4 regions of the Cronobacter malonaticus LMG 23826 genome follow, and region 1 is predicted to be linked to each of the others. Evidence: predicted binding sites of a transcription regulator. Region 1 holds the regulator's gene; each other region holds the start of a gene.
What was found. Region 1 encodes PurR, which represses purine synthesis genes. Its sites were predicted from a motif close to CANGCAAACGTTTGCNTG; they were not measured.
Positions count from the first base shown of each region.

Region 2: a site for PurR is predicted at 2,758-2,775, ahead of pyrD (quinone-dependent dihydroorotate dehydrogenase). Genes of this name have one in related genera too.
Region 3: a site for PurR is predicted at 3,342-3,359, ahead of AFK66_RS18990 (nucleobase:cation symporter-2 family protein). Genes of this name have one in related genera too.
Region 4: a site for PurR is predicted at 2,808-2,825, ahead of tusA (sulfurtransferase TusA). Genes of this name have one in related genera too.

Region 1 is NZ_CP013940.1:2,214,544-2,220,348, reverse strand. Features, by position in the region: gene cfa (cyclopropane fatty acyl phospholipid synthase) at 1-412, opposite strand, end outside; gene punC (purine nucleoside transporter PunC) at 700-1,875, opposite strand; gene punR (DNA-binding transcriptional activator PunR) at 1,987-2,898, shown strand; gene purR (HTH-type transcriptional repressor PurR) at 2,916-3,941, opposite strand; gene cydH (cytochrome bd-I oxidase subunit CydH) at 4,233-4,322, shown strand; gene AFK66_RS10500 (MFS transporter) at 4,587-5,753, shown strand.
Region 2 is NZ_CP013940.1:2,567,105-2,572,909, forward strand. Features, by position in the region: gene AFK66_RS12165 (YcbX family protein) at 1-945, shown strand, start outside; gene AFK66_RS12170 (cell division protein ZapC) at 942-1,487, opposite strand; gene pyrD (quinone-dependent dihydroorotate dehydrogenase) at 1,653-2,663, opposite strand; gene ssuE (NADPH-dependent FMN reductase) at 2,912-3,487, shown strand; gene AFK66_RS12185 (sulfonate ABC transporter substrate-binding protein) at 3,480-4,451, shown strand; gene ssuD (FMNH2-dependent alkanesulfonate monooxygenase) at 4,448-5,593, shown strand; gene ssuC (aliphatic sulfonate ABC transporter permease SsuC) at 5,603-5,805, shown strand, end outside.
Region 3 is NZ_CP013940.1:4,050,461-4,056,265, forward strand. Features, by position in the region: gene AFK66_RS18965 (fimbrial protein) at 1-120, shown strand, start outside; gene AFK66_RS23080 (fimbrial protein) at 439-990, shown strand; gene AFK66_RS18975 (fimbrial protein) at 1,140-1,688, shown strand; gene AFK66_RS18980 (fimbrial protein) at 1,868-2,449, shown strand; gene AFK66_RS18985 (fimbrial protein) at 2,618-3,172, shown strand; gene AFK66_RS18990 (nucleobase:cation symporter-2 family protein) at 3,410-4,810, shown strand; gene AFK66_RS18995 (AsmA family protein) at 4,932-5,805, shown strand, end outside.
Region 4 is NZ_CP013940.1:82,326-88,130, forward strand. Features, by position in the region: gene AFK66_RS00345 (AI-2E family transporter) at 1-6, opposite strand, end outside; gene AFK66_RS00350 (MFS transporter) at 154-1,344, shown strand; gene AFK66_RS00355 (DcrB family lipoprotein) at 1,384-1,941, opposite strand; gene AFK66_RS00360 (7-cyano-7-deazaguanine/7-aminomethyl-7-deazaguanine transporter) at 2,015-2,680, opposite strand; gene tusA (sulfurtransferase TusA) at 2,887-3,132, shown strand; gene AFK66_RS00370 (TRAP transporter substrate-binding protein) at 3,320-4,303, shown strand; gene AFK66_RS00375 (TRAP transporter small permease) at 4,352-4,861, shown strand; gene AFK66_RS00380 (TRAP transporter large permease) at 4,873-5,805, shown strand, end outside.

The sequences.
Region 1 (5,805 bases):
AGTACTGCATGTACGGGTCGAGCATGCGGCTGAACAGATCGTTGCCGAGATCGTAATGCTCTTTGCCGACAATCCAGGCGCGTTTTTTGGTTTGCAGATTAAACAGGCGAGCGCCCAGAATGCGCAGCGTATCTTTGAGGTGGTGGGGCAACTGGTCTTCCAGGCCCGCGCGCAGCACTTTGGTGAAAAAGAGATCGAGCCGCTCGCACTCCCACCAGCCGTCCATATAGCTTTCGCCAAGACCGAGAGAACCTTCCTGTAACACCCGTTTAAAAAAGTCAGGATTCTTCACCTGAATGTCGGAAGGGGCAGCGCCGTTAACAGCGATCCCGGCCCGGCTGAGTAGTTCACTTGCGATGCGATACCAGTGGTTGTCCGGTATGCTGACTTCTTCTATACACGATGAACTCATAGCTTCTCCATCACTGATGTGATCAGAACCTTCAAACAGCGTAGTCGCAATTTTCGGTATGTGAGAAATATCACGGAAAGGTCCGCGAGCCTGATATCGACGTAGAACAGAGGAAGGGAGATGACCCTTGCCAGAAATGTCATTCCAGATAAAAACGGGAGCCAGCGGCTCCCGTTACTACATAATATTTATGCTAATTATTGTAGAGCCGCGAATCAGTATAGGCCTCGCTTTACGATGATTCAACTGTTGACCGTTAGCAAGCTAATCACAAAAATTTCATATTATCACGCGGCTGATGACTGCGTGACTTGCTGAGGCCCGCGTAGCCAAAAGCCAAGACCCGCCAGCAGTACGGTCGCCAGCATAACGCTGGTGGTCGACAGCAGCGGGGTCGCGACCAGCCACGACACCACCAGGCTTGCCACAAAACAAAGCCCCAGCTGGAGCGTGTTTTGCAGCGCGGCGGCGCGTCCGGTGGCCTGCGGGAACGGCAGCAGCGCGGCGGCGACCACGATAGGGTAAATCGCCCCGTTCGCCATCGCCATCAGACAGAAGGGAATAAGCAGCGTGGTGAGCGTAACAGCATCACTCAAACCCACAAGCCAGGTGGCGAGCACGCTCAGCGCGAAGCCTGCCAGCAGCCACGGCAGCAGGGCTTCGCCATTCCATTTTTGCAGCGCGCTGCGACAGCCATAGCCGCCAATGAGGAACGCGATGGTTTGCGGGACATAGCTTAAGCCGATCACCGCCGGGCTATAGCCCATCTCATGCAGGATAAACGGCGAACCGGTGAGCCAGGCGAAAAAGCTCGCGGAGCAGGCGGCGTAAATCAGCACATTGCCGCTGTAGACGCGCGAGCGCAGCAGCATCATAAAGCTCAGCGGCTCGCCGCTTTTGTTACCCTGCGGCGCGCCGGAAGGCAGACGCAGCGCCGGAATAATCAGCAGTACCGTGATGGCAAACAGCACAACGAAAATCGCCTGCCAGGAAAAGTGATTCAGGATCCAACTGCCGAGCAGCGGTGCCAGCGCAGGCGAAAGCCCCACCAGCGGCATGATGGTCGCGAAGATACGACGCGCCTGCTGCGCCGGGTAGCGGTCAGTTACCAGCGCCTGCCAGCTTACCGCAGCGGAACAAACGCCCACGGCCTGAATAAAGCGCAGGGCCAGCAGCGCGCCCGCGCTCTCTACCCAGACGGTGCCAAGGCAGCCAAGTGCGAAAATTCCCAGCCCCGCCAGCAAAACCGGACGACGGCCAAAACGGTCAGAGAGCGGGCCCCAGACGAGTTGCGCCAGGGCGAATCCGGCCAGGAACAGGCTCAGCGAGGCGCTGATAGCCGAAGGCACTGTGTGCAGATCCGCCTCGATAGCGGCGAATGCGGGCAGGTACATGTCGGTCGCCAGAAAACCGAGCACGCTCAGCCCGGCCAGCCAGCAAAGAAATCCTTTATCAGGTCGCATCACATTAACTCACTTCTTATTACGCGAAAGAGCCAGGAGTGTACGGAGTGCAATCCCGCTTGTGAAACGCTAATATTTGCCGGTTCCATTCAAAAAATTTGCAGGCAAAAAATGTGGTCTGAATATTCCCTCGAAGTGGTGGACGCCGTGGCGCGCACCGGCAGTTTCACCGCGGCAGCGGCAGAACTGCACCGCGTGCCTTCTGCCGTCAGCTATACGGTGCGCCAGCTTGAGGAGTGGCTTGCGGTGTCGCTCTTCGAGCGCCGCCATCGTGATGTGGTTCTGACACCCGCCGGGGCCTGGTTTTTGCGCGAGGGGCGTTCTGTCATCAAAAAAATGATGATCACCAGACAGCAGTGCCAGCAGATTGCCAACGGCTGGCGCGGGCAGCTCTCCATCGCGGTGGACAATATCGTGCGCCCGGAACGCGTCCGGCGGCTGGTGCTCGATTTCTACCGGCACTTCTCTGATGTGGAGTTGCAGGTGTCGCAGGAGGTGTTTAACGGCGTCTGGGACGCGCTGGCGGACGGGCGCGTGGAACTTGCCATCGGGGCCACACAGGCGATTCCGGTTGGCGGGCGCTTCGCGTTTCGCGATATGGGCATGCTGAGCTGGCGCTGCGTGGTGGCGCACCATCATCCGCTGGCGCAGCACGCGGGCGCGCTCAGCGACGACAGGCTACGCGATTACCCCTCACTGGTGCTGGAAGATACGTCGCGATCGCTGCCCAAGCGTATCACCTGGCTGCTGGATAACCAGCGGCGCGTGGTGGTGCCGGACTGGTACTGCGCCGCCGATGCGCTGAGCGAAGGGTTGTGTATCGGCATGGTGCCGACGCACTTTGCGAAGCCGTGGCTCGACAGCGGAGAGTGGCGCGCGCTAACGCTCGAAAACCCGTTTCCGGATGCCGCCTGCTGCCTGACGTGGCGGCAAAGCGACGCCTCGCCCGCGCTGCGCTGGCTGCTCGATTATCTGGGGGACAGTGAAACGCTGAACAAGGAGTGGCTGCGGGAGCCGCAGTAATACGGCTCCCGGAAGGATTAACGGCGATAGTCGCGGAACGGGCCATCCGCCACCGAGCGGCGTTCGATCAGGCGCGGGTGCACTTCAATGGTCTGCGACTCTTCGCGTTTGTTCACGATGCGGTCGAGCAGCATATTGAACGCGGTCTGGCCGAGCGTCTCTTTGGGCTGATGGATAGTCGTCAGCGCCGGGCTAAAGAAACGCGCGTTGCGTACGTTGTCGTAGCCGATGATGGAAATATCCTGCGGCACGCGCAGGCCCATCTCATCGGCGGCGCAGATAGCGCCCATCGCCATAATATCGCCGCCGCAGAAGATAGCGGTGGGACGCTGCGGCTGCGAGAGGATCTGCTGCATCGCGCGGTAACCAGATTCCGGCTCGAAATCGCCCTGCACGATCCAGTTTTCCGGTACTTTGATAGCCGCTTCTTCCAGCGCTTTCATAAAGCCGGAGAAGCGCCCGACGCCGGTGTTGCGCTCAAGCTGCCCCGGGATCACACCGATATCGCGATGGCCGCGTTCGATAAGATAACGCCCGGCGAGATAACCACCCTGGAACGCGTTATCAATAACCGAGTCGGTGAAATCGGCTTTCGCTTCGCCCCAGTCCATCACCACCATCGGGATATGACGATACTCTTCAAGCGTGGCGAGCAGTGGCTGCGGGTATTCCGAACACATCACCAGCAGGCCGTCGACGCGCTTTTGCGCCATCATCGACAGATACGCGCGCTGCTTTTCCAGATTGTTATGCGCGTTGCCCAAAATTAGCGTATAGCCTTTGGCGAAGCAGCTGTTCTCAACCGCTTCGATGATTTCGGCGAAATAGGGCGCTTCGCTACTGGTCGCCAGCAGCCCGATAGATTTGGTGTGGTTCACCTTCAGGCTGCGCGCCACGGCGCTTGGCGAATAGTGTAATTCTTTAATAGCCGCCCAAACCGCGTTGCGCGTCTCTTCCGCCACAAAACGGGTTTTGTTAATTACATGTGAGACTGTTGTTGTGGAAACGTTGGCTCGCTTCGCGACGTCTTTAATTGTTGCCATTAATAATCACTCCAGACCCCTGGCTGAGCCGTGTAAAATCACGGGTTAATCGTTTGCCTGTATACACCCCTGACTGCCGCGAGGAGAGTGCGGCATGCCGGGAAACGCGACATTTATCGTGAGGAGGGGTCGATGGCCGGTACCGAATAAAGTAGCGACGAATTTTGGCTTATCTTTATCGAAAGGGGAAGAGGGAAAACGCATATCTGGTTAAATGTCGCAGGATTTTTCGGATTGTTTATGCAAAAATGCCCACTACCTGATTTTTATGGGGTCTTTAAGGAGAATACCATGAGTACCGATCTGAAATTTTCGCTGGTCACCACCATTGTTGTGCTGGGTCTTATTGTGGCGGGCGCTTTTACCGCCATCCTGCATTAAGCGTCAGGCGGGAGCGCGTATCGGTTCTCCCGCTTTCTTATACTTCTCTTGCGCTTAAGCGCTGCCCGCTCGCCGTTTCCTTTCTTTTTCTCGTTATTCCCTTATCATTCGCTAATAACAACTTTTGCGTGTTCTTTAACACCCACGCAATAATATTTTGCTGTTTTTGTCACTTATCTTTTCTGACTGAAACTGCCATCCTTTTCTGCATCCTGCTGTAACGTCGGGTATTCCGGCGCTGTTGTACAATTTCTGGAGCGATGAATGAAAGTCAATTTCCCGTTACTGGCACTGGCTATTGGTGCTTTTGGCATTGGCACGACCGAGTTTTCTCCGATGGGCTTATTGCCGGTAATAGCGAATGGCGTCAACGTCTCGATTCCGGCCGCCGGTATGCTGATAAGCGCCTACGCGGTCGGCGTGATGGTGGGCGCGCCGCTGATGACGCTTTTGCTGTCGCACCGAGCACGGCGTAGCGCGCTGATTTTTCTGATGGCGATTTTTACGCTCGGCAACGTGCTCTCGGCACTGGCGCCGGATTACATGACGCTGATGGCCTCGCGTATTCTCACCAGTCTTAACCACGGGGCGTTCTTCGGCCTCGGCTCGGTGGTGGCGGCAAGCGTCGTGCCGAAGCATAAACAGGCGAGCGCCGTCGCGACGATGTTTATGGGCCTGACCATCGCCAATATCGGTGGCGTGCCGGCGGCAACCTGGCTTGGTGAAACCATCGGCTGGCGAATGTCGTTTCTGGCGACGGCCGGACTTGGCCTTGTGGCGATGGCGAGCCTTTGGTTCTCACTGCCGAAAGGCGGCAGCGGCGAGCGCCCGGATGTGAAAAGCGAACTCGCGGTGCTGATGCGCCCGCAGGTGGTGAGCGCGCTGCTGACAACCGTGCTCGGCGCGGGCGCGATGTTTACGCTCTATACCTATATCGCGCCGGTGTTGCACCACATCACTGACGCCAGCGCGGCGTTCGTCACCGCCATGCTGGTGCTGATTGGCGTCGGGTTTTCCATCGGCAACTATCTGGGCGGCCGCCTGGCGGACCGCTCGGTGAGTGGTACGCTGAAAGGCTTCCTGATGCTGCTTATCGTCATTATGGCGGCTATTCCGTGGCTTGCAAAAACGGAAATCGGCGCGGCGGTGAGTATGGTGGTATGGGGAGCGGCAACCTTCGCGGTGGTGCCGCCGCTGCAGATGCGCGTGATGCGTGTCGCCAGCGAAGCGCCGGGTCTCTCGTCATCGGTGAATATCGGGGCGTTTAACCTCGGTAACGCACTTGGTGCTGCGGCGGGTGGCGCTGTCATCCATGCGGGCTTCGGTTATAGCGTGGTGCCGGTGATGGGCGCGCTGATTGCCGCACTCGGCCTGTTGCTGGTGCTGATCTCCAGCCGTCGCGAGGCGCAAATGGCGTGCAGCGCTGAATAACGTAAGCGCCGTAAAAAAGAAAACGGAGAAGGGCGACCTTCTCCGTTTTGTT
Region 2 (5,805 bases), 350 kb from region 1:
CTTTTCACGCCCGCGCTGCTGCCGGACGGGCTGCACCTCACCGCGCCGGACGGCAGCAGCGCAGCCATTCGCTTCAATGACTTCGCCACGCTTCCCGCGCCGACGGAAGTCTGGGGCAATCATTTCACCGCGCTTATCGCGCCCGAAAGCGTTAACCAGTGGCTGAGCGGCTTTTTTGGCCGCGATGTGCAACTGCGCTGGGTCGGCCCGTCGCTTACGCGCCGCGTAAAACTTCATCCCGGGGTACCGCTCGGTTTTGCCGATGGCTTTCCATATCTGCTCGCTAATGAAGCCTCGCTGCGCGATCTGCAAAAACGCTGCCCGGCGGGTGTAACGATGAATCAGTTCCGCCCGAATCTGGTTGTGACCGGCGTTGAGGCCTGGGCTGAAGATACCTGGAAAGTGATTCGCATTGGCGACGTGGTGTTTGATGTCGCCAAACCGTGCAGCCGCTGCGTTTTCACTACCGTCAGCCCCGAGCGCGGACGCAAACATCCGAGCGGCGAGCCGCTCGCGACGCTGCAAAAATTCCGCACGGCGCTGGATAACGGCGATGTCGATTTCGGCCAGAATCTCATTGCCCGCAACAGCGGCGTGATCCGCGCAGGCGATCGCGTTGAAGTCCTTTCGACCGGCCCGGCACGACTCTATGGCGCAGGTGAAGTGGAAGAGAGCGTGATGCCTGCGGCAAACGCAGCAGCGAAGGTTTCAGTCGAATGGGAAGGCAAAAGCTTTAGCGGAAATAATCAGCAGGTTGTGCTCGAGCAGCTTGAACAGCAGGGCATTCGTGTGCCCTACTCCTGTCGCGCCGGGATTTGCGGCAGCTGCCGCGTGACGCTGCTGGAAGGGGAAGTTACGCCATTGAAGAAAAGCGCGCTCAGCGATGACGGCACGTTCTTAAGCTGTAGCTGCGTGCCGGCAGGCCCGATACGGCTCGCGCGTTAAACCGCCTGATCAAGGCTCAGATGCGGGGCGCTCGCCAGCGGTTTGAGCCTGTCATTCATCACTTTAATCGCATCACCCAGTTGCATCGCGCGGCCCGCGAGCGTCAACGCAGGCTGCGCCAGCAGACAAAGCGTCGCGTTATCACCAGGCTCGACCACCAGAAGGCAGACCGCTTCGCCGCTGTCGCTCAGCCATACGCAGGCGGCATCACCACAGCTCGGCGACCATTCGGCGGCGTCGTGGGTTAAGAAATGCCAGCTTTTCGGCATCTGGGGTTTCAGGAAGCGGATAGCGACGAGGGCGTTCAGCACCAGTTCAGCGCGCTGTTCAGCGGCGAGAGGAAGTTCACGGCATTTTTCATCGAAGGAGAACCAGAGCGCGGCGTCATCAACGCAGAATCCCGAAGGATCGAACGCGTCAGGCGTCAACATTTTGCGGGCAAAACGCGAGCGAAACAGCATGCCGTTGGCCAGATCGAGCATCATACGGTCGTGCTCGTTATCATAATACCAGCGCCAGTTATCGTCCGGCTTTATACGCATCATTACCCCCCACCACGCTGAAACTCAAAATTATTTCCCTTATTTTGCCGCTTCGTTTATTCCCTCAATAATCTAAGACTATGACGTTTAAATTAGCAACAACCGCGGAATATAAAACAACCAGGGCTGAAAATAAAGCCCTGGCCGTCTCAGATAAGGAAATGCTTAAAGATGGGTCACAATTTCTTTTACAAGCGGCGGGCCTTTAAAAATAAAGCCGGAATAGATCTGAATAAGCGAAGCGCCAGCCGCCATTTTTTCCCGCGCGGCAATAACGGAATCAATACCGCCGACGCCGATAATCGGCAGGCGTCCTTGCAGCTCCTGGCTTAACAGGCGAATGATTTCCGTACTTTTTAATTGCAGAGGACGGCCGCTTAATCCGCCCGTTTCATCGCAATATTTCATACCCTGCACCAGGCTGCGATCGAGCGTCGTATTGGTTGCAATAACCCCATCAATATTATGACGCACCAGGCTATCGGCCACCTGGATCAATTCCTCAAGAGAAAGATCCGGCGCGATCTTTACCGCCACGGGTACATATTTATGGTGCTTTTGCGACAGCAATTGCTGCTGATTTTTAATGGCGACGAGAAGATCGTCCAGCGCCTCGCCATATTGCAGCGAGCGCAAACCCGGCGTATTGGGTGACGAGATATTAATCGCGATATACCCGGCGTAGGGGAAGACTTTTTCCATACAGATCAGATAGTCATCTTTACCCTGTTCTACCGGCGTGTCTTTATTTTTGCCGATATTAATGCCGAGCACGCCGTCAAAATGCGCTTTTTTGACGTTCTCCACCAGGTTATCCACGCCGAGATTATTAAAGCCCATGCGGTTAATCAGCCCTTCTGCTTCGACCAGGCGGAACAGACGCGGCTTGTCGTTGCCCGGCTGCGGGCGCGGCGTCACGGTGCCGATTTCCACCGATCCAAAGCCCATCGCGCCAAGGGCGTCAATGCACTCGCCGTTTTTATCAAGGCCCGCAGCAAGCCCCAGCGGGTTTTTAAACGTCAGCCCCATGCAGGTCACCGGTTTAGACGGCACTTTCTGGCGCAGCAGCGCTTCAAGAGGTGTGCCGGTAATGCGGCGCATTTGCTGGAAGGTCAATTCGTGAGCGCGCTCGGGGTCGAGCTGAAAAAGGGCTTTTCGAACGAAGGGGTAGTACATGAACTCTCCTGGATTCCCGGTGTGCAAACCGGGGCGCTATTATCTGCGATCCGCTTCACAAAGGGAATTGACCTGCGGCAAAAAAGGCCGTGTGAAAGCAAACGTTTTCTTTTTAGCGTCGTTTTATGCATTTTTCAGCAAAGCATCGCCACTATTTTTAGTTTCTCAAGGCCAGCCCCTCTGCCACTATCCTCTCATATTGTTATTAATGTTAATGAAAACCATTATTTTGGTTATAAGGAGGTGGTATGCGGGTTATTACTCTGGCGGGAAGCCCACGCTTTCCTTCACGCTCCAGCGCCCTGCTCTCGTATCTCGCAGGCGAGCTTACCCGACTGGATGTCGAGATCTGTCACTGGCATATCCAGAATTTCGCGCCAGAAGATTTACTCTACGCCCGCTTCGACAGCCCGGCGCTCCTGACGCTGATTGAACAGCTTCAGCAGGCCGACGGCGTCATCATCGCCACCCCCATCTATAAGGCCTCGTTTTCCGGCGCGCTGAAGACGCTGCTCGATCTCCTGCCCGAACGGGCGCTGGAGAAAAAAGTCGTGTTGCCGGTCGCGACCGGGGGTTCGGCCGGCCATCTGCTGGCGCTGGATTACGCGCTTAAACCTGTGCTTAACGCCCTGAAAGCGCAGGAGATCCTGCATGGTGTCTTCGCTGACGACACGCAAGTGCTGGATTACCACCATCAGCCGCGCTTTTCCCCGCAGCTACAAACGCGTCTTGACGATGCCCTCGACACTTTCTGGCAGGCGCTGACCCGCCGCCATCTGGCAACCCCTGCGCCGCAGTTCACAAGGAGAACGTTACATGCTTAATCTTTTGCGTCGTCACGCCGCACCACTGCTGGCAGCCAGCCTCGCGCTTTTTGCCGCAGGCGCCAGCGCCGCCGAGCCGCAGCCGGAGGCGCTGCGCATCGGCTATCAGAAAGGCTCTGTGAGCATGGTGCTGGCGAAAAGCCATCATCTGCTTGAGGAGCGTTACCCGAACACCAAAATCACCTGGGTGGAATTCCCGGCGGGCCCGCAGCTGCTTGAAGCGCTCAATGTCGGCAGCATCGATCTCGGCAGTACCGGCGACATTCCGCCGATCTTCGCTCAGGCGGCGGGCGCCGATCTGGTCTATGTCGGCAGCGAGCCGCCGAAACCGAAAGCCGAGGTGTTGCTGGTGGCGGAAAACAGCCCGATTAAAAGCGTCGTCGACCTGAAAGGCCATAAGGTCGCGTTCCAGAAAGGCTCCAGCTCGCACAATCTGCTGCTGCGCGCGTTGCAAAAAGCCGGCCTGAAATTTACCGATATTCAGCCGGTCTATCTCACGCCCGCCGATGCGCGCGCCGCGTTTACGCAGGGTAACGTCGACGCCTGGGCCATCTGGGACCCGTACTACTCCGCCGCGCTCATTCAGGGCGGCGTGCGGGTGCTGACCGACGGCACCGATCTCGATCTCACCGGATCGTTCTACCTCGCCTCGCGCCCCTATGCCGAAAAATATGGTCAGTTCCTGACAGGCGTGCTGGAGAGCTTCAGCGAAGCGGACGCCCTGACGCGCAGCCAGCGCAAAGAGAGCGTGAAACTGTTCGCGCAAAGCATCGGGCTGCCGGAGCCGGTCATTGAGCTCTATTTCGATCACCGCCCGCCGACGCGTATCACGCCCGTGAATGAAGAGACGGCCGTGCGCCAACAGCACACCGCCGATCTGTTTTATGACAACCATCTGGTCCCGAAAAAAGTCGATATCCGCAGCCGCATCTGGTCCGGCGCTACTGAAGGAGCGAAATCATGAGTCTGAATCTGTTCTGGTTTTTACCCACCCACGGCGATGGTCACTATCTTGGCAGCGACGCAGGGGCTCGCCCGGTTGATCATGGTTATTTGCAGCAAATTGCCCAGGCCGCTGACCGCCTCGGATTTACCGGCGTGCTGATCCCAACCGGGCGCTCCTGCGAGGACGCCTGGCTGGTCGCAGCCTCGATGATCCCGGTCACCCAGCGGCTGAAATTCCTGGTGGCGCTGCGCCCGTCGGTGGTATCGCCGACCGTGGCGGCGCGGCAGGCAGCGACGCTGGACAGGCTCTCTAACGGCCGCGCGCTCTTTAACCTGGTGACCGGCAGCGATCCGCAGGAGCTGGCCGGTGACGGCGTGTTCCTTGATCACACGGCGCGTTATGAGGCGTCGGCCGAATTTACCCGCGTCTGGCGCCGCCTGCTCGAAGGCGAGAAGGTCGATTTTGAAGGTAAGCATATTAAGGTGCGCGGCGCGCAGCTGCTGTTCCCACCGGTACAGCAACCGCGCCCGCCGCTCTACTTCGGCGGATCGTCCGACGTGGCGCAGGATCTGGCTGCCGAGCAGGTCGATCTCTACCTGACCTGGGGCGAGCCGCCGGAGCAGGTAAAAGAGAAGATAGCCCAGGTGCGCGCCAAAGCGGCAGCCCACGGACGCACGGTACGCTTCGGCATTCGCCTGCATGTGATTGTGCGTGAAACCACGGAAGAAGCATGGCAGGCCGCCGACCGGCTGATCGCCCATCTCGACGACGAAACGATCGCCAAAGCGCAGGCGGCGTTCGCGCGTCAGGACTCCGTCGGCCAGCAGCGCATGGCGGCGCTGCACGGCGGTCGGCGCGACCAGCTTGAGATCAGCCCGAACCTCTGGGCGGGCGTCGGTCTGGTGCGCGGCGGCGCGGGCACAGCGCTGGTGGGCGATGGCCCAACGGTGGCGGCGCGCATTAATGAATACGCAGCGCTTGGCATCGACAGCTTTATTCTCTCCGGTTATCCGCATCTGGAAGAGGCGTACCGGGTCGGTGAGCTTTTATTCCCGCATCTCGATGTCGCCATCCCGGACGTGCCGCAGCCGCGCCCGCTCACGGCGCAGGGCGAAGCGGTAGCCAATGAGTTTATACCGCGCCGGGTGGCGCAGAGTTAAGGAGGCTGCATGACAAGCGCTTCGCAAAAATGGCTCCAGCGCGCCGCCCCGTGGGTGTTGCCGGTGGGAATTATTGCCGTCTGGCAGCTCGCCTCCCAGACGGGCTGGCTGTCGACGCGTATTCTGCCATCGCCGGAAAGCGTGGTGGAAACGTTCTGGCGGCTGACGGCGAGCGGCGAGCTTTGGCAGCACCTGGCGATCAGCAGCTGGCG
Region 3 (5,805 bases), 1.8 Mb from region 1:
TATCTGCAGGCCTCAACCGAAGGTAACGTGATTGGCCTGCAGATGGTGAAGCTGAAAGGCCAAAACCCACAACTGGGTAGCGTAACCAGCTCCGTCACGATTGAAATCGAACGTCTGTAAGCCAGGGGCGGTGTGAAGCCGCCGGTGTATATAGCACATTCAGTCTTTATTAATGCGGATGCTTTTTTAAAGCATCCGCCTGTTTAAGTATTCAGTGCTGAATGGATATTTCATTCATTTTAGCCGTGCCGACATCTTAACCAATTTTTAATGGTCAACGCACAGACTCTGCGAGAATAAAGCTCTCAGCACAGAGAATTGTTGCAGGTGTGTACAGGCTAATATGACAATACAAATGAAATATTTTTGATTTTTCGCAGTAATAAGCAGGGCCAGTTTGCTCGGCTTATGATTCATGTCATGTATAGGATAATAAGCATGAGAAAGTCTGTTGTTTGCGCCTTGGTTTCAACACTCTGTTTTATGAGTGCCGTACATGCGGAAACTACTGATAACGTTATGTCCACCTCGGATATCATTGTTGATGGTGCCATTACCTCCGGAGATGGCGCATGTACCGTCTTGATGGATAAAGATGTGGTTAACCTGTTGGCCGACAAAACTACCATTGTCCCTCAGAGCAAGAGGAAGGCCGATCATTTTGACGGTACGTTTTCCGTTTCTATGACAGGGGATGAGATCTGTATCCGGCGTATTCAGGAAGGCAAAATTGCTGTCCGCTTTACAGGGCCTGCCGATGAGGTTGAAGGCAGCGTTTTTGCTAATACAGCGACCGGTGAAAATGCGGCTAAAGGCGTTGGGGTTGGCCTGTTTTTAAGTAGCCTTGGACGAATCGCGATTAATCAAGGGGCTATTCCTGTTACACCTAAACCTTTGAGTCTGAGTGCGCAAGTGGTTGGCCTTACCGGTCAGGAAGTTGTCGAAGGTAATGTCCAGGCGTCCATTACAGTAGAAGTTGTTCGCCTGTAATCATAATGCTTCATAACAACCTGGGATAAAGCCATCTCTTAAATGCAATAAGCGCATTGTCTTTTTCCGGGGTTGATATCAAGACGTATTTTCCTGGCATTATTTTTATAGATTATCAATTAACAAAAATCATGTTCTGGAGTTATGACATGAAATTAGCTTTAACGGGGTTGATGATCTCGACCTTATTGATGGCAACGGTTGCGCATGCACAAATCAGCGCCTCCGATGTGCCTGCAACGCTGACGATTACGGGAATTGCAAGAGGCTCCTCTGAGGCAACCTGCGCGCTGGCAGCCAATGCAAGCGCCATTTATCTACGCGGCGATGTCTCTAATCTAATAGAGCTGGGTGATGATGCCGACAACATGACCTTTGTTCCCCTTCATATTGAAGGAAATAAAGAGTGCGATGCTCTGATTGAGCAGGGAAAACTGTCTTATCGATTTTTGGGTACCGCAGATGACAGCCAGGGCAGCGCACTCGCGAATGCCAGTACCGGAGAAAACGCCGCGACCGGTGTCGCTATTGGGCTTTTCGATAATAAAGGTAAACCCGTCAGTATTAACAGTACGGCCTATACGGTGTCAAAAGACGCACAGCAGGGTATTGGTTTCCAGGTAGTGAAACTGAAAGACCAGACGGCGACAGCCGGAACGGTACATGGCGTGCTAACGATTGACGTAGAGCGTTTGTAAACCCTTCAGGACGTTTAATACCCATCGTCTGGAAAAAAGGCAAGGAAAGCATAAAAGAAGTTAGCTGGAGGAGTAGACCATCATGTTTATTCACATAGCAGGAAGCGAAAGCCAGCAGTTCTGTTTATCTATCTCTGAGATATTTATTACATCAATAAGTCAACTGTAAGGAAACAAAGATGAAACTTAATTTATTACATACTGCACTCGCCGCATTATTAATGGCAGGTACAGCGCAGGCAATGGCGCAAACTCAGGACGTACCGGCAACCGTCTCCATATCCGGCGTATTAAACAATGTCAACGCAGGCTGCGTTGTCACGCTGGATAAAGAAGTGGTTTATATGGAAAACAAAGTTAGCCATCTGCCGCTGCAGGGAGAACAGCCCTATAAACCGACCGTGGTTAATGCCTTCATTTCTGGCGAACATAAAAACGGTCAAAATAATGTCGTCTGTAGCGAAGCTGTCAAGGCTGGACATATCGCGCTGAAATTTACCGGTACGCCGGATAACGCCGATGGCAATGTGCTGGCGAATTCCTATGTGGAAAGCGGCGGCGCTAAAGGCGTGGGTGTAGGTATTTATGGTCCGACAAAACAACCCATTGAGGTTAATACCGGAACACTTGAAAATCTTACCGTCTTATCCGATCTTCGTGGTTCTGCGGAGTTCAACTTAGAATTGGTAAAACTGGCCAATCAGGAAGTGACGCCGGGTGCAGTGACGTCTTCACTGACCGTAGAAATCGAGCGTCTGTAATATTCAACTCCTCTCCTGCGGGAGAGGAGTTTTACTGTAAAGTAAAAATCCTAAACATTTTCTCGTTAGCAATAAAATCCATTCTTTCGGTTAATGTATTTAACGCACGATTCAAACTGAACGTAGCGCTGAATAAGGGGTCATTCATTATTACATTAAGGAGCGATCGTGAATAAAAGGCATCTGGCAGGGTGGCTGTTCGCTCTTCTGCTCTCCTCAGGCACGGCTAATGCGACCACAGAGGATGTTTCGGCAACGTTATCCGTCTGCGGGAAAGTAAACTCAACATCGGATCGTTGTCAGGTCACGCTCAATAAAGAGATGCTTTCTCTCTATACCAGCGTTTCAGATATGGTTAATCAGGGTAGCGACGCCACCGATCCTGAATTCACTAATATTTATATCAGTAATATCGGCAACGGTGACAGTTGCGCTCAGGCCGCACAGGCGGGCCATATTAGCGTAAGGTTTGTTGGACAAGCTGACGATGCGGATGGAACAACCTTAGCCAATAGCTATCTTTCACAAAACAGCGCGAAAGGAGTAGGCATGGGCATCTTCAGGGAAGATAACACGCCTGTTGCCATTAATAAGGACACATTACCCGTCCCGGACGCCACGGGAAAAACCGTTTTTGGTATCCAGGCTGTCAAATTAACCAATCAGGCCGTTTCGCCAGGTACGCTTTACGGCCGTCTTATCATACAGATTGAGCGTCTTTAACAGATTTCTCCTCTTAAGCGGGAGAGGAGAATCCCTCATCGCAAATGCTTTTTTAGCTCCTCTATTATTACCTTTCCTGGCGGCCCCTCCATGAATGATATCCGCCGGACGTTATTGCATTGTTTCTCCTGATAGTGTCTGCCCCTCCGGGCATCGGCGTGCCACCACATATGCAATCGTTTGCTTTTGTGATGTACTCCGCTAGAATGTCCGCTTTTCCATCGTGGGATTTTGTTGATGTCCTCTAATACCCTTGAGTCTGAAAATGCGCAAACGGTTGCGCCTGTGCGAAATAGTGAACTGATCTATCGTCTGGAAGACCGTCCACCGCTGCCGCAAACGCTGTTTGCTGCCTGCCAGCACCTTCTGGCGATGTTCGTTGCAGTGATCACACCTGCGCTTTTGATCTGTCAGGCTCTGGGATTGCCCGCGCAGGACACCCAGCACATCATCAGCATGTCGCTGTTTGCTTCCGGCGTGGCATCGATTATTCAGATTAAAGCGTGGGGGCCGGTCGGCTCCGGGCTGCTTTCTATTCAGGGCACCAGCTTTAATTTTGTGGCACCACTCATTATGGGCGGTACGGCGCTGAAAACCGGCGGCGCGGACGTGCCAACGATGATGGCCGCGCTGTTTGGCACCCTGATGCTGGCGAGCTGCACTGAGATGGTCATCTCCCGCGTTCTTCACCTGGCGCGCCGCATTATCACGCCGCTGGTTTCCGGCGTCGTGGTGATGATTATCGGTCTTTCGCTGATTCAGGTCGGGCTGACATCAATTGGCGGCGGCTATGCCGCGATGAGCGATCATACTTTCGGCGCGCCGAAAAACCTGCTGCTGGCGGGCGCGGTGCTGGCGGTGATTATTCTCCTTAACCGCCAGCGCAACCCGTACCTGCGCGTCGCGTCGCTGGTGATTGCGATGGCGGTGGGTTATCTGCTGGCCTGGGCGATGGACATGCTGCCGCAAAGCGTGGCACCTGCACAGAGCGCGCTGATCATGATCCCGACGCCGCTGCATTACGGGCTCGGCATCGACTGGAACCTGCTGTTGCCGCTGATGCTGGTCTTTATGATCACCTCGCTTGAAACCATCGGTGACATCACCGCCACCTCTGACGTCTCCGAACAGCCGGTCTCCGGCCCGCTATATATGAAGCGCCTGAAAGGCGGCGTGCTGGCGAACGGTCTGAACTCGTTTGTCTCCGCCGTGTTCAACACTTTCCCGAACTCCTGCTTCGGACAAAACAACGGCGTTATTCAGTTAACAGGCGTCGCCAGCCGCTATGTCGGCTTTGTGGTGGCGCTGATGCTGATTGTGCTCGGCCTGTTCCCGGCGGTGAGTGGTTTTGTTCAGCATATTCCTGAGCCGGTACTGGGCGGCGCGACCATTGTGATGTTCGGCACCATTGCGGCCTCCGGCGTGCGTATCGTCTCCCGCGAACCGTTAAACCGCCGCGCGATCATGATTATCGCGTTGTCGCTGGCGGTAGGCCTCGGCGTTTCTCAGCAGCCGCTGATCCTGCAGTTCGCGCCGGACTGGGTGAAAAACCTGCTCTCTTCCGGCATCGCCGCGGGCGGCATTACCGCCATTGTGCTGAATCTAATTTTCCCTCCGGAAAAGCAGACCAACGACTAATCCCGTGCCGATGGCGGCACCGCGCCGCCATCGCTGACACCTCCATTGACAATCCCCGCCTTGAGCAATTCGCCTGAATAGTGCATAAATCCATCATCGGAAGTTCACAGGATGGAAGACAATGAAATTTCTCGGAAAGCTCATCATTGCGCTGATCGCCGCCGTTCTGCTGATTCTGCTCGTGCTTTACGTGCTGTTGCAGACGCGCTGGGGCGCGGGCTGGCTCACCGGCTGGGTGAACCAGCACAGCGGCTATCACATCACCTTTGATGAAATGGACCACAGCTTCTCCGCGCCTTCGCATCTGGTGCTGAAAAACGTCACGTTCGGGCGCAGCGGCCAGCCCGCCACGCTGGTGGCGCAAAAGGTTGATATCGGCCTGAGCAGCCGCCAGGTCACCGAGCCGATGCACGTCGATACCATTTTGCTCTACAAAGGCACGCTGAATTTATCCCCTTCCACCGCGCCGCTGCCGTTTCGTGCTGACCGCCTTCAGTTAAACGATATGGCGTTTAACAGCCCGAAAACTGGCTGGGATCTCAGCGCACAGCGCGTTAACGGTGGCATCAGCCCGTGGCTGCCGGAAGCCGGGAAAATTCTCGGCAGCAAAGCGGATATTGCCCTAAGCGCAGGCTCGCTGACGCTAAACGGTATGCCCGCCAGCAATGTGCTGGTGCAGGGTGAAATTAACAATGACGAAGTGACGATTACTAATCTCGGTGCCGATATCGCCCGCGGCGCGCTCACCGGTAACGCGCGTCGATTAGCGAACGGCGGCTGGGTGGTGGATAACCTGCGCTTAAGCGATATCCGTCTGCAAACCGCGAAATCGGTAAGCGACCTGCTGCAACCGCTGACAACACTCCCCTCGCTTGAGCTCGGGCGCGTTGACGTGACCGACGCGCGGCTTGAAGGGCCGGGCTGGGCAGCGACCGATCTGGATATCAGCCTGCGCAATCTGACGCTGGTGAACGGCAGCTGGCAGAGCGATGACG
Region 4 (5,805 bases), 2.1 Mb from region 1:
AATCATAACCAATTCCTTTTATGAGGGCTTTCTTAGTGTAGTGTGCAATGGGCATTGCGCCGCAGGGGGGAAGTCTGAAACGCGGGCGTTTCCGTTGAAGGAAATTTCAGGTTTATACTGACGCTACCGCTGTTGCCAAAAAAGTGAAATGTCATGCCGGATGTAAGCGCCGACCCCGCATTAAGCGGCTTGCGGCTGAACCTGAAAATCGTCTCTATCGTTATCTTCAACTTCGCTACCTTTCTGACCATCGGCCTGCCGCTCGCGGTACTGCCGGGCTATGTCCATGATGTGATGGGGTTTAGCCCGTTCTGGGCGGGGCTGGTTATCAGTCTTCAGTATATCGCCACGCTGATAAGCCGTCCTCATGCCGGGCGCTATGCCGATCTCTGGGGGCCGAAAACCGTGGTGATCGTCGGTATGTCGGGCTGTCTGCTGAGCGGCGCGAGCTATTTTCTGGCGTGGTGGGGTGGCGGCGCGCCGCTGTTGTCGCTGGCGCTTTTGTGTCTCGGGCGCGTGGTGCTGGGCTTTGGGCAGAGCTGCGCGGGAACCGGCTCGACGCTCTGGGGCGTCGGCGTGGTCGGTTCGACGCATATCGGCAAAGTGATCTCCTGGAACGGCGTGGTCACCTACGGCGCAATGGCCGTGGGCGCGCCGCTCGGCGCGCTGCTGTACCGCCACGGCGGCCTGCCGCTGGTGGCGGGCGTCATTATGGGGGTTGCGCTGCTTGGCATTGTGTTAGCCCTGCCGCGTCCGGCCGTGAAGGCGAGCAAGGGGAAACCGTTGCCGTTTCGCGCGGTGCTCGGCAAGGTCTGGCCGTTCGGCATGGCGCTGGCGCTCACTACTTCCGGCTTCGGGGTGATCGCCACGTTTATTACGCTGTTCTATCAGGCGAAAGGCTGGGATGGCGCGGCCTTCGCGCTAACGCTGTTCAGCGGCGCGTTTGTCGGCACACGCTTGTTATTCCCTAACGCGATTAACCGGCTGGGCGGCATTAACGTGACGCTTATCTGCGGCGTGGTGGAAACGGTCGGGTTGCTGATGGTTGGGCTGGCGGTGGAGCCGTGGATGGCGAAAGCGGGGACGTTTCTCGCAGGCGCAGGCTTCTCGCTGGTCTTCCCGGCGCTCGGCGTTGTGGCGGTGAAGGCGGTGCCGCAGAGTAATCAGGGCGCGGCGCTCGCCACCTATACGCTGTTTATGGATCTGTCGCTCGGGATAACCGGCCCGGCGGCAGGCGTGCTGATGGCCTGGGCGGGCGTACCGGCGATCTATCTGGCGGCGGCGGGGCTGGTGCTGCTCGCCATTCTCTTAAGCGTACAGCTAAAAAAACGGCCCGCCCCGTAAAGGGCAGGCCGCGGTTTTAAGCGTAATCTTTACTGCGGATTACTTCACCACGATGGTGTTGATGATGTTCTCTGCGGTGCTCTGCGCCTGCTGCTGGTTATCGGCAGGCAGCGTGATTTGCAGGGTCAGCAGTTTGTCATCGACATTGCCCAGCACCACGGAGGAGTAAGCGGTCTGACCTTTGGCAGAGATGACGGTGTCAAGCTGCTGCATCTTCTGGCCTTTGATTTCAATCGCTTTATTAGTCACGACCTGCAGTTGCGGGTCGCGGGCGCGCTGCTGATCTTCAAGACGCTTCGCCAGCACTTCCAGCGATTCCTGGCTTTTCTCGCCGACGATAACGATCACGGCTTTCTGGCCGGTCTGATCGGAGTAGACATGCATGTTGTTCGCCTGGGTGCCCACTTTACCGCTCTGATCGGTCATATCCGCCGGCAGGGAGAAGCTCAGTTTACCGTCCAGCAGGCTGACCGGCTGGCCGGAGGCTTCGCTCTGTGAGGCACCGGCGCTGGCCGGCGCGTTGCTGTCTTTGTTGTCGCAGGCGGCAAGCCCCATCACCAGCAGGCCAATACCGACATATTTCACCAGATTGCGCATTCACTTATTCCTTTACAAGAGACGGTCAATACGACCCATCCCTGCATCTTAACACAAGAAATTCCGTGAACCTTTAACCGCGCTGCAGCACGTGGAAATCGGATTTATCCGCCAGCTTTTTCAACAGCATATTCAGCAGCACGCCGTACATCGGCAGGAAGAACACCAGGCTGATAAGCACCTTGAAGGTGTAGTCCACCAGCGCGATTTCCATCCAGTGTTCGGCCATAAACGGATCCGGGCTGCGCCAGAAGGCGATAAAGAAGAACGACAGCGTATCGCTGACGTTACCGAGCAGCAGTGACGCGCCCGGCGCCAGCCACCAGTGCGGGCTTTGGCGCAGGCGGTTAAAGACATGCACGTCGAGGATCTGCCCGAGCGCATAGGCCATAAAGCTCGCGGTCGCGATACGCGCGACGAACAGATTGAAGTGCGACAGCGCGCCAAACCCTTGCCAGCTCCCCATATAAAACAGCGAGGAGATCACATAGGAGACCAGCAGCGCTGGCATCATCACGGCGAAAATAATGCGACGAGCCAGCGGCGCGCCAAAAATGCGCACAGTCAGATCGGTGGCGAGGAAAATAAACGGAAAGCTAAACGCGCCCCAGGTGGTGTGAAAACCAAAAATGGAGACGGGCAGCTGCACCAGATAGTTGCTGGAGGTGATTACCAACAAATGAAACAACGAAAGCCAGACGAGCGCATTGCGCCGCTGACCAGGAGTAAAAGACGTCATATTGTGACCTTTTTGTTAGTTGGGGTGAGGGAACCCAGTTCATCTTCATGCTAAGGCAGACGCAGCGCGTTTGCGCAAAAGCCGCCGCATGATACTGCTTTGTATCATCAATGCAATGGTTAATTTTAACGCAATCGTTCACATGAGTTGCGTCACAAAAAACGGGGGGTAAACTAAGGCGGTTTTTTCATAACGCCGAGAGAAGCATGACCGATCTGTTCGCCAACCCTGACCACACCCTGGACGCTCTCGGGCTGCGCTGCCCTGAGCCGGTAATGATGGTGCGTAAAACCGTGCGTAATATGCAGCCCGGCGAAACGCTGCTGATCGTGGCCGATGATCCGGCGACGACGCGCGATATCCCTGGCTTCTGCCGCTTTATGGAGCATGAACTGGTGGCCTCGCAAACCGAAACGCTGCCGTATCGCTATCTGCTGCGTAAAAATCAGTAATCCCTGCCGTAAGCCGCCGTCATGCGGCTTTCTGAACTCACGTCACATTCTTTTTAAACCCTTGTTTCAAAGTTGTTGCTTTTGTGAGGCGCTTCACCCTGCCTTTACAGGACGTCGTCTAGTTTATAACCGACAAATCAAAACACCGTTTTATAACTAGCCTGTCCTTATCCTCTGGAGCGACCCGATGAAAAAGCGATTTATCCCGGCCCTGGCCGGTCTTTGCCTCTCCACCGCGTCACTGCTGTTTGCGCCCGCTCTTCATGCGCAAGTGATTAAAGCGGCCGATGTTCACCCGCAGGGATACCCGAATGTCGTCGCCGTGCAAAACATGGGTGAAAAGTTAAAACAACAAACCAACGGCGAGCTGGAAATTAAAACGTTTCCGGGCGGCGTGCTGGGCGATGAGAAGCAGATGATCGAACAGGCGCAGATGGGCGCTATCGACATGATCCGCGTTTCAATGGCCCCGGTCGCGGCGATTTTGCCGGAGATCGAGGTTTTTACGCTGCCTTACGTGTTTCGTGATGAAGACCATATGCACAAGGTCATCGATGGCGATATCGGCAAGCAAATCGGCGACAAACTCACCAGCAACCCGAAATCACGGCTGGTCTTTTTAGGCTGGATGGACTCCGGCACCCGCAATTTAATCACCAAAAACCCGGTCGTGAAGCCTGACGATCTGAAAGGCATGAAAATCCGCGTACAGGGTAGCCCGGTCGCTATCGGCACGCTGAAAGCGATGGGCGCGAACGCCGTGGCGATGGGCGTGAGCGAAGTCTACAGCGGCCTGCAAACCGGCGTTATCGACGGCGCTGAAAACAACCCGCCGACCTATATCGCGCACAACTACCTGCCGGTCGCGAAGCACTACACCCTGAGCGGCCACTTCATCATCCCCGAAATGCTGCTCTACTCGAAAGTGAAGTGGGACAAGCTCAAGCCCGAGCAGCAGCAGAAAATCCTGACGCTCGCTCGCGAGGCGCAAATGGAGCAGCGTGAACTGTGGAATGCCTACAACAAGCAGGCGCTCGACAAAATGAAAGCGGGCGGCGTGCAGTTCCACGAGATCGATAAAGCGTATTTCGTTAACGCGACCGCGCCGGTGCGTGACCAGTATGGCGCGAAGCATCAGGATCTGATGAAAGCCATCGCCGACGTCAAATAACGTCTAACGCCGGGCTGGCCCCGGCGCCTCATCCTCTGCGGAGTATTTATGTCCCGATTCTTTCTGGTCTGGATGGATCGCCTGTACCTGCTCGCCATGATGGTGGCCGGGGTCGCGCTGTTAATCATGACGGTCGTGATCCCGATAGGGATTTTCTCGCGTTACGTGCTCAACCGGGGAGAATCCTGGCCTGAGCCGGTCGCTATTATCTGCATGGTGACGTTTACCTTTATCGGCGCGGCGGTGGGTTACCGCGCAGGCTCGCATATCGCGGTCAACATGCTGACCGATCGCCTGCCGCCATTTGCGCAGCGGGTCTGCGCGCGCGTGGTCGATCTGCTGATGCTCATCATTTCCCTGGTGATGTTTTACTACAGCGCCCTGTTGTGCATGGAGCTGTGGGAGCAGCCCGTCGCGGAGTTTCCGGTGCTCACGTCAGGAGAAAGTTATCTGCCGCTGCCCATCGGCTCGGCGGTGATGATTTTGTTCGTCATCGAGCGGCTGCTGTGGGGCTCTCAGGAGAACCGCCCGGTCGTGCTCATTGGCAACCATAGCTAGCGGAGAACGTTATGGACGCATTTATCTTACTGGCCACGCTGGCAGTGCTGCTGGCGCTCGGGATGCCGGTCGCTTTCGCGGTGGGCCTGAGCGCCATCGTGGGCGCGCTCTGGATAGATCTGCCGCTGGAGGCGCTGATGATCCAGATAACCAGCGGCGTTAACAAATTTACGCTGCTGGCGATCCCGTTTTTTATCCTGGCGGGCGCGATTATGGCCGAAGGCGGCATCGCTCGTCGGCTGGTGAACTTCGCCTATCTGTTTGTGGGGTTTATCCGCGGCGGGCTGTCGCTGGTGAATATTGTCGCTTCGACGTTTTTCGGCGCGATTTCCGGCTCGTCGGTGGCGGATACCGCGTCTATCGGCAGCGTGATGATCCCGGAGATGGAAAAGAAAGGCTACCCGCGTGAATACGCCGCGGCGGTCACGGCGAGCGGTTCAGTGCAGGCGATCCTTATTCCACCCAGCCATAACTCCGTTATCTATTCGCTGGCGGCGGGCGGCACCGTGTCCATCGCGACGCTGTTTATCGCGGGCGTGTTGCCGGGGCTGCTGCTGGGGCTGAGTCTGATGGTGCTCTGCATCGCTTTCGCGAGGCGGCGCGGCTACCCGAAAGGCGAGCGGATCCCACTTAGACAGGCGCTGAAAATTTTCATCGATGCGCTATGGGGGCTGATAACGGTCGTGATTATTCTGGGCGGCATTCTGACCGGCGTGTTTACCGCGACGGAATCCGCGGCGGTAGCGTGCCTGTGGGCGTTTTTCGTGACGATGTTTATCTACCGCGATTACAAATGGAGCGAGCTGCCGAAGCTGATGTTCCGCACCGTGAAAACGGTGACGATCGTGATGATCCTCATCGGCTTTGCGGCGGCGTTCGGCGCGGTGATGACGTATATGCAACTGCCGACGCGCATTACGGAATTTTTCACGACGCTGTCGGAT